One region of the Rheinheimera sp. B2H12 genome, then DNA from elsewhere that is predicted to be linked to it. Evidence: riboswitches for the same ligand, from Rfam matches in the RefSeq annotation. Region 1 holds a riboswitch; the other holds the start of a gene.
What was found. Region 1 has a riboswitch for cobalamin ahead of AC53GJ_RS13940 (TonB-dependent receptor domain-containing protein). Riboswitches for the same ligand answer to the same signal wherever they lie in the genome.

Region 1 (5,343 bases):
TGCCGGACTGGGCCTAAGGCCTGATCCAGCATAGCCGCTATGGGTTCTTTTGTGTGACGGGCTGCTGGATTACAAGGACCCAGCACTGTACTGCCAACACCGCTGTGACAAATTTGCTGCGGGTTGGGCTTAAAAGCACCATGGGTGGTACTGGCAAACCACAGCCCTTGGCTGGGTTGTAACAACGCCCTGGCGGCGTCAATCGTGCCCATGCCATTGTGGCATAACACAATTTGTGCGGTCGGGCTCAGCGCAGCCAGCAATTGCTCTAACGCCGGCAGAATATCAAAAGCTTTCAGCGGTAACAGCACCAGCTCTACCGGCCCTTGCCGGCTGCAGTCGAGTTGCAGCGGGATGTCGCAGTCTTGTGCGCTAAAGGTATAACCATAACTTGTCATTTGTGGTTGTTTTAACCAAAGCCTGACCGGCTGACCGGCCAAGGTCCAACGGCTGGCGGCCAGTAAACCAATAGCTCCACGGCCAAGCACCCACCAGAGACTCTTGCTGGCTGGCACAACAGGGGTTAGTTGCGTTGCCATTGCTGCCACCAATGCTGAAATGACCAGCGCCATAGCAGTACCGCCAATAGCAAGCCACTGATGTCGGCCAGCCAATCCCACCAGTCACCCATCCGATTGGTGTAATAATGTTGCGCTAACTCAACCAAACCGCCGTATAAGGTCAGACTGACTATTCCCAGCAGCGCATAGCCGGCAAAGCCTGCTTGCCACAGCAGCATCAAAGCGAAAAACACCAGCGCATGCATCAGTTTATCGTTTGGCATCCAGCTCGAAGGGATACCACTGACATCTTTTAAAAAGGCATAACTGCAAAAAACCAGTAACAGCAAAAAAATGCTGCGGCAAACCCGTGGCGTCAACAACATGACAGCTCCCAACTCAAACTGATGCTCGGATTATAGGGTCTTCCTCGCTACAATCAATCGCAACAGTTATCTGTTGCTCAATGTTGACCCAACCGCAGCGAGGCAATGTCTGCCTCACTGCAATAAACGAAAGCTGTTTGATAGGGTTACGTAGCTTTAATGAACTGGGGTCTACAGAACTCACTAGTCCCTAAAGTTCTTAAACTGGAACGGCTGGCCAAGGTTACTGCTGCGCACCAATTGCATCACGCCTTGCAGGTCGTCACGGTTTTTTCCGGTGACACGTAACTCTTCGCCCTGAATAGCGACTTGTACTTTAAAGCTACTTTCTTTGACGATTTTAACGATTTTCTTCGCCATCTCTTTGTCAATGCCCTGCTTTAAAACGACATGGCGCGTAATGTATTTGCCGTGACGGTCTTCTTTTTCCAGTTTAAAGCTACTGACGTCTAACTGCAGCTTGCTGGCTTTGGTGGCAAAAATATCAAACAGTTGCATCACTTGCTGATCGGCTTCTGCGGTCAGTTCAATATGGTCTTTTTTAAACTCAATTTTGGCATCAACACCGCGAAAATCATAGCGGGTTTCAAGTTCGCGTTTGGCGTTTTCTACAGCGTTATTTGCTTGATTCATATCAACTTCTGAAACAATATCAAATGAAGGCATGGGGTTCTCTTTTTCGGTTAAAACGTAGAGCACCATTATAAGCGAAACTATTGCGCGCGCGAATATCTTCTGCATTGCCAGGCTGATTTAACTCCCTCATTTACCTTCGGCACTATGCGTGCTTGGCCACTTTCGGTCAGTGCTCAGTGGTATTAGCCATCTGGATTTCTGTTGACTTTCAAGGTGCGGCCGCTACACTGAGGCCGCTTTTTTCAGGTGCTGTATGGCAGGGCTGTTTTGTTGGCAAAACAACCCGGTCGATACAGTGAAACAGGGAATCTGGTGTAAAACCAGAGCTGCCCCCGCAACGGTAACACATGCTGATGACTCAGCAGATACCACAAAACCACTGTCCTCGGATGGGAAGGTTGGTGTCGGTGGAACGAGAGATCCACCTGTGCAGCCCGGAGACCGGCCTGAAAATATCATTCACCAACTGCACGCGGTGGGCGTGCTCCATGGAGTTACAATGTTTAAGTTCTCTTTGCTGACCACAGCCGTGTTCAGTAGTCTTAGTTATGCCGCAGTTGCCGATACTTCAGCCTCAACTGTTACCAATACCGCACAAAACATCGAAAAAATCAGTATTTACGCCAGCCGCCAGGCTAAACCGTTGCAGGATGTGAATGCCAGTGTCACTGTGTTGGATCGGGCCGATATTGAACTGCTGCAGCCGAAAGATTTCGTCGCATTATTGCAATTGGTGCCAGGTATTCAGATTGCCCGCAGTGGTAGTCGAGGCCAGGTGAGTTCCATTTTTGTCCGCGGCAGCCGGACCCAACATACCTTAGTACTGATTGATGGCGTGCGGACCGGTTCAGCCACGCTGGGATATCAGGATTTGACGATGTTGCCGATCGAACTGATTGAAAAAGTTGAGGTGATCCGGGGCGCCAGGGCAGCGCATTATGGCTCCGATGCCATTAGTGGTGTGATTGCGATCACGACCCGGCAAGTCAAAAGCACTGAGCTGAATGTGAAAACCGGCAGCAATGGTTTGGCCGAAACCGCAGTGCATGGCCGTTATCAGGTCGATGCTGCGCAATTATTTGCCTCGGTTGGTTACAGTCGTGCCGATGGTATCCATGTGCTGGACAAGGCCGATCCGGACCGTGATGGTTTTCAGCAAAGGTTCGCTAAATTAGGCGCTTCTGCTGAAACTGCGCTGGGCTTTTTACAGTGGAACAGCCAACTCAATCGTGGTTTTAGTGAATATGATGCCAATCCGACTTTTGGTGGTACCGATGAGTCAAAGAGCCAGCAAGATTTACATCAATTGCAATGGCGCTACCCGCAGCAATTAGGTGCCAACCGGCAATTAGCGCATCAGGCCCATTTGGCATTCAGCCGCGATGATAGCCTGAATTATGGCAATAACAGCGCGGCAACCCGCTATGAAACAGTGCGGCAGGAACTGGATTATCAGGCCAGTTATGCCCTGAGTTCTGAGCTGAATGTGCTGGCCGGCCTCAGTCACATCAACGCTGAAGTTGAAAGCTTAAGCACCCAATACACCAAAACCGATCGGATCAGCAATTCTGTGTTTGTCGGTGCAGATGCCCAATTCGGTGACTGGAGCACAGATCTGGTGCTGCGTAACGACAACGTCTCTGCTTACGGCAGCAATAACAGTTATCAATGGGGCCTGGCTTATCAGCTGATTGCGCCGCTGCAATTACGCTTTAATCAGGGCACTGGCTTTAAGGTGCCGACTTTTAATGCGTTATTTTGGCCAAAATCCGGTAATCCTGACTTGTTACCGGAAGATAGTTTATCGCGGGAGCTTGGCTTACGTTATCAAGGTGCTTTCCAACTGGATGTGGTGCATTTCCGGCGTGATCTGACCAATATGATTGTTTATAACATTCAGGCGCGGCAGTCACAGAATATTGGTTTAGCTCAGGTTGACGGTTTTGAATATAGTTTGAGTAAAACCCTGGCAGGGGTTTATCATCAGTTGGATCTGACCTATGCCAACCCGCAGGACCTGAGCGATAACAGCGCAGTGCCAAATATTCCGAAGCATAAATTGACCTATCTGGCGTCTTATCAATGGGATGCCTGGCAGTTCAGTGGCAACCTGCAACAGCGCGATCGCTTGCGCAACGCCGCGGATACGCAAACTGTGTTAAGCCGTGTGCTGTTAATTGGCGCCGGCGTCAGTTATGACTGGAGCAAGGATCTGACCATCCGGCTGACACTGGATAACTTGCTGAATAAAACCTACCAGACCAACCAGAATTATCTGCAGCCGGGTCGTGAGTTTGGCTTATCGGTACAAATGTTGAACTTCTAACTTCATGAAATGATGAAGTCTATCAAGCCAGTGCCGCCAGGCCTGGCTTTTTTCGTTGGTGCGCCGGGCACGGCGCCTTGCGCGCGAGCGCAATCAGCATGTCACGCCGGCTTCATGCGATGAACCACTGCTTCAACTGATGTTCGGCTCACGCCATCATGACTGCTGAAAAACCACTGATATGGCTTTGAATTCGACTATGCTAAACAACAATTTAGTTGCTGCAGGTTCTGACGGCAATTTTTGTGGCAAGGACTGACAGTTGAAGAACACCTTTTAATCCCTGACTGACAATTTTCGGAGTGTGTGATGTCTGTACAACGTAAGTTCATCTGGTCCTTGGTCGCGTTAGTCAGTGTGGTGACGTTACTGGCCATTGTGTTTTTCAGTATCAGCCGGATGAGTGAACTCCGGCAGCAAGTGGAGCGGGAAAGTGCTTTGTTAGCGCGGGAATTGCAAAACAGTCTGGCGCTGACCGACTCTTTGCTGAGTCAGCAAGTGCAAAGCAGTATGAAATTATTGCAACAACGCATCCGGCAGAGCGGGGCCGTCAGTCAGGGGGCTGCGGTACAGGTGGGCGCTGTGCAGGTCGCCGATTTATTGATAGCAGCACAGCCGCAAGCCAATCAGTTTCAACTGGTGGATGAACTGACGGCGATTACTGGCGGCACCGCCACTTTATTTAGCCGTGATGGCGATAAATTTGTCCGCATTTCAACCAATGTGGTCACCAATAATCAACGGGCGATCGGCACTTTGTTGGCCCCGGATGGCGCTGCGATCAAGGCTATTATGCAGGATCAGTCCTTTTATGGCGCAGTGGATATTCTGGGTAATCCTTTTATCACCGCTTATGAGCCGTTACATGATGCACAGCAGCAAGTGATAGGGATTGCCTATGTTGGTTATAAAGCTGATTTACAAGCCCTGAGTAAACTGGTTGCCGATAGTCGTTTGTTGCAACAAGGGTTTGTTGCTTTGCTCGATCGCAATGGGGTGGTCCGCGCCCATTCGGCCCATCTGACTGCTGAACAAGTCAGCCAGATTGTGGCACAGCCCTCAGGCTGGCAGTTACGTCATGATGAATTCGCCCCATGGCAATACCGTCTGGTGCTGGGATACAACCAGGCGGAGCTCAATGCCACGGTCCGGTATGATGTGATGCTGACGTCATTTTTTGTCGTGCTGGGCGGCATTGCTACAGTGCTGCTGGTGTTTGTTTTGCTGCAGAAAATTGTGGTGCAAAAAGTCCAGCAAAGTATTGTCGCTATTGATGGCATTACCCAAGGCGGTGGTGATTTAACCAAAAGGCTGAATAACAACAGTCGGGATGAGTTTGGCGCTATGGCCCGCAGTTTTGATTTGCTGTTGCAGCAACTGGCAGATACGATCCGGACTTTAGGCGGTCAAACCAAGCAGTTATTACAATCAGCTGCTGCGCTGAGTGATATCGCGCAACTATCCGGATCTGAAGTGAACCGTCAAACTCACGAAA
Region 2 (5,343 bases), 720 kb from region 1:
GCCAGTATCTGGAATATGCCAATGCCATTTACTCCAGTATTACCTTTGTGCTGGCCAGCTCAGAACGGAATAAAATGTCCAATCCGATGGCTTATACCTCGTTTCGTAACATCCTGGCCGATACTAAAAGAGTGGCATCCCCTCTCCAGCAGCAGCGGCTGAACTCCATGGTGAAGCCATTTGGAGATTTGGTCACGGCCACGCTGACTGTGGTCAGTGCCGGTGCCTTTGCCGCTTTTTCTGAGCCATTTAAATCCTTTTTAGCCAGCGCCTTTGACCGCTCCAATTATGAAAATGCCGATCTTAGCCGTAAAGATCGGAAATTTGCTGAAGAAAATGGCTTAAAAATTTATCAGCAAGCAGAAAAATTCCTTGCTGAGCTGGAACGTGAGCTGCAACAGATGACGGCGCTAGAGCAGGAATTACACCTGATGCTGCGCACGGTCGAAAGTTTTCGCAAGGATTTAGACAAACATCTGCGTGATTATATCCGCCATGGCGGTCTGGCGCGCTCACAGGAAAACTACAGCCGGGTGATGAGTAAAGAGGAAAGTATCCGCGCCAAAATCGCGGAGGAACTCAGCCTGAATGTCAGCAGCAAAGCTTTGCAATATCTGGCACTGAATGACAATACCCAATTGGTGCAGTATGTATTAAAAACCTCAGAGCAGCTCGAAGGCATGCAGGAATTTAAAGAACGATTTAATCAAATCACCTCCCAGGCGTTAACCTTCTATGATAGGTTCGAACGTTCGATTGCCGCCGAGCAAAATCCGTTTAGCGATGCCAAAGACAAAGCCACCTGGGAGCAACACGCCAGTAAAGCCCGCCAGTATATCCGCGAATCGAAAGAGGCGTTTGCCAAAGCTTATATGTAACTGAAGCGGCCAGTGGCGTTTGACCATGCCGCTGGCTGAGCCCAACTGCTTTCTGCTACACTGTCGCCCTGAAGGTACCGGCGATAGCCGGTTAAAAGGGAACAGGGCTGCTTTACTGATGGCGGCAGATGTTGATATCTGCGCACTCGGTTCGGCACAACCCGGCTGTACCCGCAACTGTACACCACAGTGTCTACACACTGATAACAAGACCACTGCAGCCTGAACAAGCCTGTGGGAAGGTTGTTGTGGCCAAATTTTTTGGTTTGGTGAGCCAGGAGACCTGCCTTTGACGCTTGTTGCCACGCAACAGTTTATTGATATTTACCGTGCGGGCTTACACGGTCACAGTTGTGAATTTGTCCACTGTTGCGCCACAGGTTTGCAGCAGTGACGAGCAATTCAGCTGTGACCGCCACCTGCGGAGTCACAGATGAAGCAGTTTTTTACTGTCAGTGCGTTAGGCTGGCAGGTCGGTGCACAAAACATTCTTCGTCAGATCAGTTTTAGTCTGCAACCGGGCGAAATTGTTGGTCTGATTGGGCCTAATGGTGCCGGGAAATCCAGTTTATTAAAACTACTGCAAGGCCAGTTGTCTCCCAGCACCGGTCAAATCCAACTGCTACAACAGCCACTCTCTCACTTCAGCCGCCGCCAACTGGCACAACTGATCGCCGTAGTTTCGCAACAAAGCGAATTGCTCCACAGCAAGGTACTGGATGTAGTGCGGCTTGGCTTATTACCACACAAAAACTGGTATCAGGCTGACAACCAGCAGGACGAGCAACAGTTGCTTGGTGCGTTACACAAAGTGGGGATGGCGCAGTTTGCCGATCACGCCTTCGCCACCTTGTCTGGTGGTGAACAACAACGGGTATTGATTGCGCGGGCTTTGGTGCAACAACCAAAGTTGTTGTTACTGGATGAACCGACCAACCATCTGGATGTGCATTACCAGCATCAGGTGCTGGCTTTGCTGCGCCAGCTTGATATCACTGTGCTAACGTCAATTCACGATCTGAATTTAGCAGCCACTTATTGTGACCGCATCTTCTTACTGCACCAGGGGCAATTGGTCGCCAGCGGGACACCGGAACAAGTGTTGCAGCAAGCTGTACTGAGCCAGGTGTTTCAATTACCCAGCGTGGTCGATCGCCATCCTTTAACCGGCAAAATTCGCGTCAGTTTCGCGCTCGCTACGACGACAACAGTGGCTAATCCGCTGACGACAGGAGCAACCTGATGTTCACTACAGCGACAGGCCAGGTTCTGAACAGGCCAAGGCAGCAGCATCGCAACTGGCGTTTGTTATGGCTGGCGCTACTGACTGTTGTCGCCGCGGTCCTTGCACTGCAAACCGGCCCTTTGCAACTCAGCACAGCTGAATTAATGCAGTGTTTGCTGCAAAGCTGTGCCGATCCGATGCAGCAGAGTATTTTGCTGCAGATCCGACTGCCCAGAGTGTTGCTGGCACTGGGCGCCGGCGCCGGCTTAGCGCTTTGTGGTGCTATGCTGCAAAATCTGACCCGGAATCCACTGGCCGATCCTTATCTATTTGGTTTGATGTCAGGGGCCGCCCTAGGTGCCACTGTAGTCAGTCTGCTGCTGCCCCAACTTGGTGTATCGGCCGCGTGGATCAACTGGAGCCTGCCCTTTGGCGCTTTTGTCGGCGCTATGCTAGCGGTGATCCTGGTGATGACACTGAGTTGGCGCTGTGGTTTTGGCCGGGTGGAAGCTTTATTGCTTTCTGGCGTTGCCGTCAGTTTTATGCTCAGTGCCCTCAGCACATTATTGCTTTATCTGGCCGAACCTTTTGCCGCAAACCGGGTGATGTTCTGGTTAATGGGCAGTCTGGCGCGGGCGGACTATCAGGCGGTCACTGTGGTGCTGCCGTTGGTACTGTTGGCGCTTGGCCTGATGGCGATGTTTCGTCGTCAACTCGATGCCCTGCAACTGGGAGACGAAGGCGCCAGCGCACTGGGTGTGCCTGTCACTATGCTCAGGCTTGGTTTACTGCTGTGCTGCGCCGCTATTACCGCTGGTATCGTGGCTTACTGTGGCGGCATTGCCTTTGTTGGCCTGATGGTGCCCCATCTGATCCGGCTATTGCTCGGTAACAATACCATTGTGCTGATGCTCGGCTGTGCCCTTGGCGGCGGCTGGTTTTTATTGGCCGTCGATACGCTGGCCCGCTCGGCTTTACCCAACCAGGAAATTCCACTGGGCGTGATTACCTCAGCCCTTGGCAGTGTGTTTTTTATTGTCATTATGCTAAGTCGCTATCGCCGTTGAAACGGCAGCTGTTTGAAGGAGTTCGCATGACTTTGCAATACCTGCTCCCGGAGCAAATGATCCAGCCCAAGTTGCAATTTTCGCCAGTCCGCAGCCATTTTTCTGCCGCGGCGCTGATGATCCAGGGCACCAGCTCTGATGCTGGTAAATCTTTACTGGTGGCTACTTTATGTCGTATTTTCGCCGATGAAGGCCTGCATGTCGCCCCTTTTAAGCCGCAGAATATGGCGCTCAATAGTGCAGTGACCGCCGATGGCGGTGAAATCAGCCGCGCCACCGCCAGCCAGGCTTTAGCCGCCCGTACTGAACCAACCACGGATATGAATCCGGTATTATTAAAACCCGGCTCTGATACCGGGGCTCAGGTGATTATTCAGGGAAAAGTACTGATCAGCCAAGCTGGTTTAATGGATGCGATGGCTTATCAGGCGTATAAACGGCAAGCCAAGCGAGCGGTGTTGCAATCTTTTGAGCGGCTAAGTCAGCAGTATCAGGCCATTATTGTCGAAGGTGCCGGTAGTCCGGCTGAGGTCAATCTGCGCCTTAATGATATTGCCAATATGGGCTTTGCCGAGAGCGCCGATGTGCCTGTGGTGCTGGTGGCTGATATCGACCGTGGTGGTGTCTTTGCGCAACTGATGGGGACGCTGTTATTGTTATCAGCCAGCGAACAAAGCCGGGTGGTCGGTTTTGTCATTAACAAATTCCGCGGCGATTTGCAGCTGTTGCAGCCCGGTTTGACCTGGTTAGAACAACAAACCGGCCGGCCTGTACTTGGTGTACTGCCCTACTTGCATGGGCTGGAATTATCCGAAGAAGATGCGGTCAATCAACAGCAACAACAGCAGGACACCCGGCTGACCGTGGTGGTGCCGGTCTTCCCCCGCATGAGTAATCACACCGATGTGGATTTACTGCGGTTTCACCCACAGGTTGATTTAAAACTGGTCTATGCACCAGAGCCGCTGCCCCCATGTGATTTAATTATTTTACCTGGCTCCAAACAAACCATTGCTGATCTGGCGTTTTTACGCCAGCACTGGGCGGGTTGTCTGGCACGGCATTTACGCTATGGCGGCAAAATCTTTGGTATTTGTGGTGGCCTGCAAATGCTGGGACAGCATATTGCCGATCCTTTTGCCATGGAAAGTGAGCAGCAAAGTTGCGCAGGTTTAGGTTATCTGCCGCTCTACACTGTGCTGCAACAGGAAAAAACCCTCACCCGGATTAAAGGCACACTGCAACTGGCGGATCGGAGCGCCAGAGTGCAAGGTTATGAAATACATCTGGGGCAGACCACGACTTCGGCGCCTTGCCGGCCGTTATTTCGCGACAGCAACAGCAGTTGTCCTGGTTATCTGTCAGCAGATAATCAGGTGGCTGGCTGTTATTGGCATGGTCTGTTTGATGATCCGACAGCGTTGCAGTTGCTTGCCAGTTGGGCCGGCCGGCCTATTGATTTGGTTGATGATCTGGATAGCCGCCAGCAACATAGTTTTGATCGGCTGGCCGCAGCAGGCAGACAGCATTTAGATTTAGACCGCTTACGTCAATTGTTAACACCGGTCACGGCAGCCAGATAAATTCCTAACCCTTTTATTGAGACCCTTATGAGCACAGATGACAACAGACAACAACAACGCCATCAGCAACGACAGCAGCAAGTAAAAGAAAAAGTCGATGCCAGGATCCAGGCAGCAACCACAGACAAAGGTTTGCTGCTGGTGATCACCGGCAATGGCAAAGGTAAATCCACCGCCGGTTTTGGTATGGTCAGCCGCAGTGTCGGTCATGGCTATAAAGCTGCGGTGGTGCAATTTATCAAAGGCACCTGGGCCTGCGGTGAGCGTAATCTGTTACAACAACATGGCGTCGAGTTCGCGGTGATGGCAACAGGTTTTACCTGGGAGACGCAAAACCGTGCCGCCGATATTGCCGCTTGTGAAGCTGTGTGGCAGCGCGCGGAGCAACTGCTTAAAGATGACAGCATCCATTTGCTGTTGCTGGATGAACTGACCTATATGGTGGCCTATCATTATTTACCCTTGGAGAGGGTTATCAAAGCACTCAACGAACGGCCGCCGATGCAACATGTGGTGATCACTGGTCGCAATTGTCACCGCAGTCTGATTGAACTGGCCGATACGGTCAGCGAAATTGCCAGTGTCAAACA

Region 2: another riboswitch for cobalamin. It lies ahead of AC53GJ_RS10860 (ABC transporter ATP-binding protein); the one in region 1 lies ahead of AC53GJ_RS13940 (TonB-dependent receptor domain-containing protein).

The regions. Positions count from the first base shown of each region.
Region 1 covers NZ_CM184363.1:3,245,443-3,250,785, reverse strand. The annotation lists gene AC53GJ_RS13955 (ketopantoate reductase family protein) at 1-539, opposite strand, end outside; gene AC53GJ_RS13950 (VanZ family protein) at 524-850, opposite strand; gene AC53GJ_RS13945 (YajQ family cyclic di-GMP-binding protein) at 1,070-1,627, opposite strand; cobalamin riboswitch at 1,760-1,977, shown strand; gene AC53GJ_RS13940 (TonB-dependent receptor domain-containing protein) at 2,022-3,848, shown strand; gene AC53GJ_RS13935 (methyl-accepting chemotaxis protein) at 4,158-5,343, shown strand, end outside.
Region 2 covers NZ_CM184363.1:2,523,460-2,528,802, reverse strand. The annotation lists gene bdpA (BAR domain-like protein A BdpA) at 1-878, shown strand, start outside; cobalamin riboswitch at 934-1,183, shown strand; gene AC53GJ_RS10860 (ABC transporter ATP-binding protein) at 1,312-2,121, shown strand; gene AC53GJ_RS10855 (FecCD family ABC transporter permease) at 2,121-3,170, shown strand; gene AC53GJ_RS10850 (cobyric acid synthase) at 3,287-4,753, shown strand; gene cobO (cob(I)yrinic acid a,c-diamide adenosyltransferase) at 4,781-5,343, shown strand, end outside.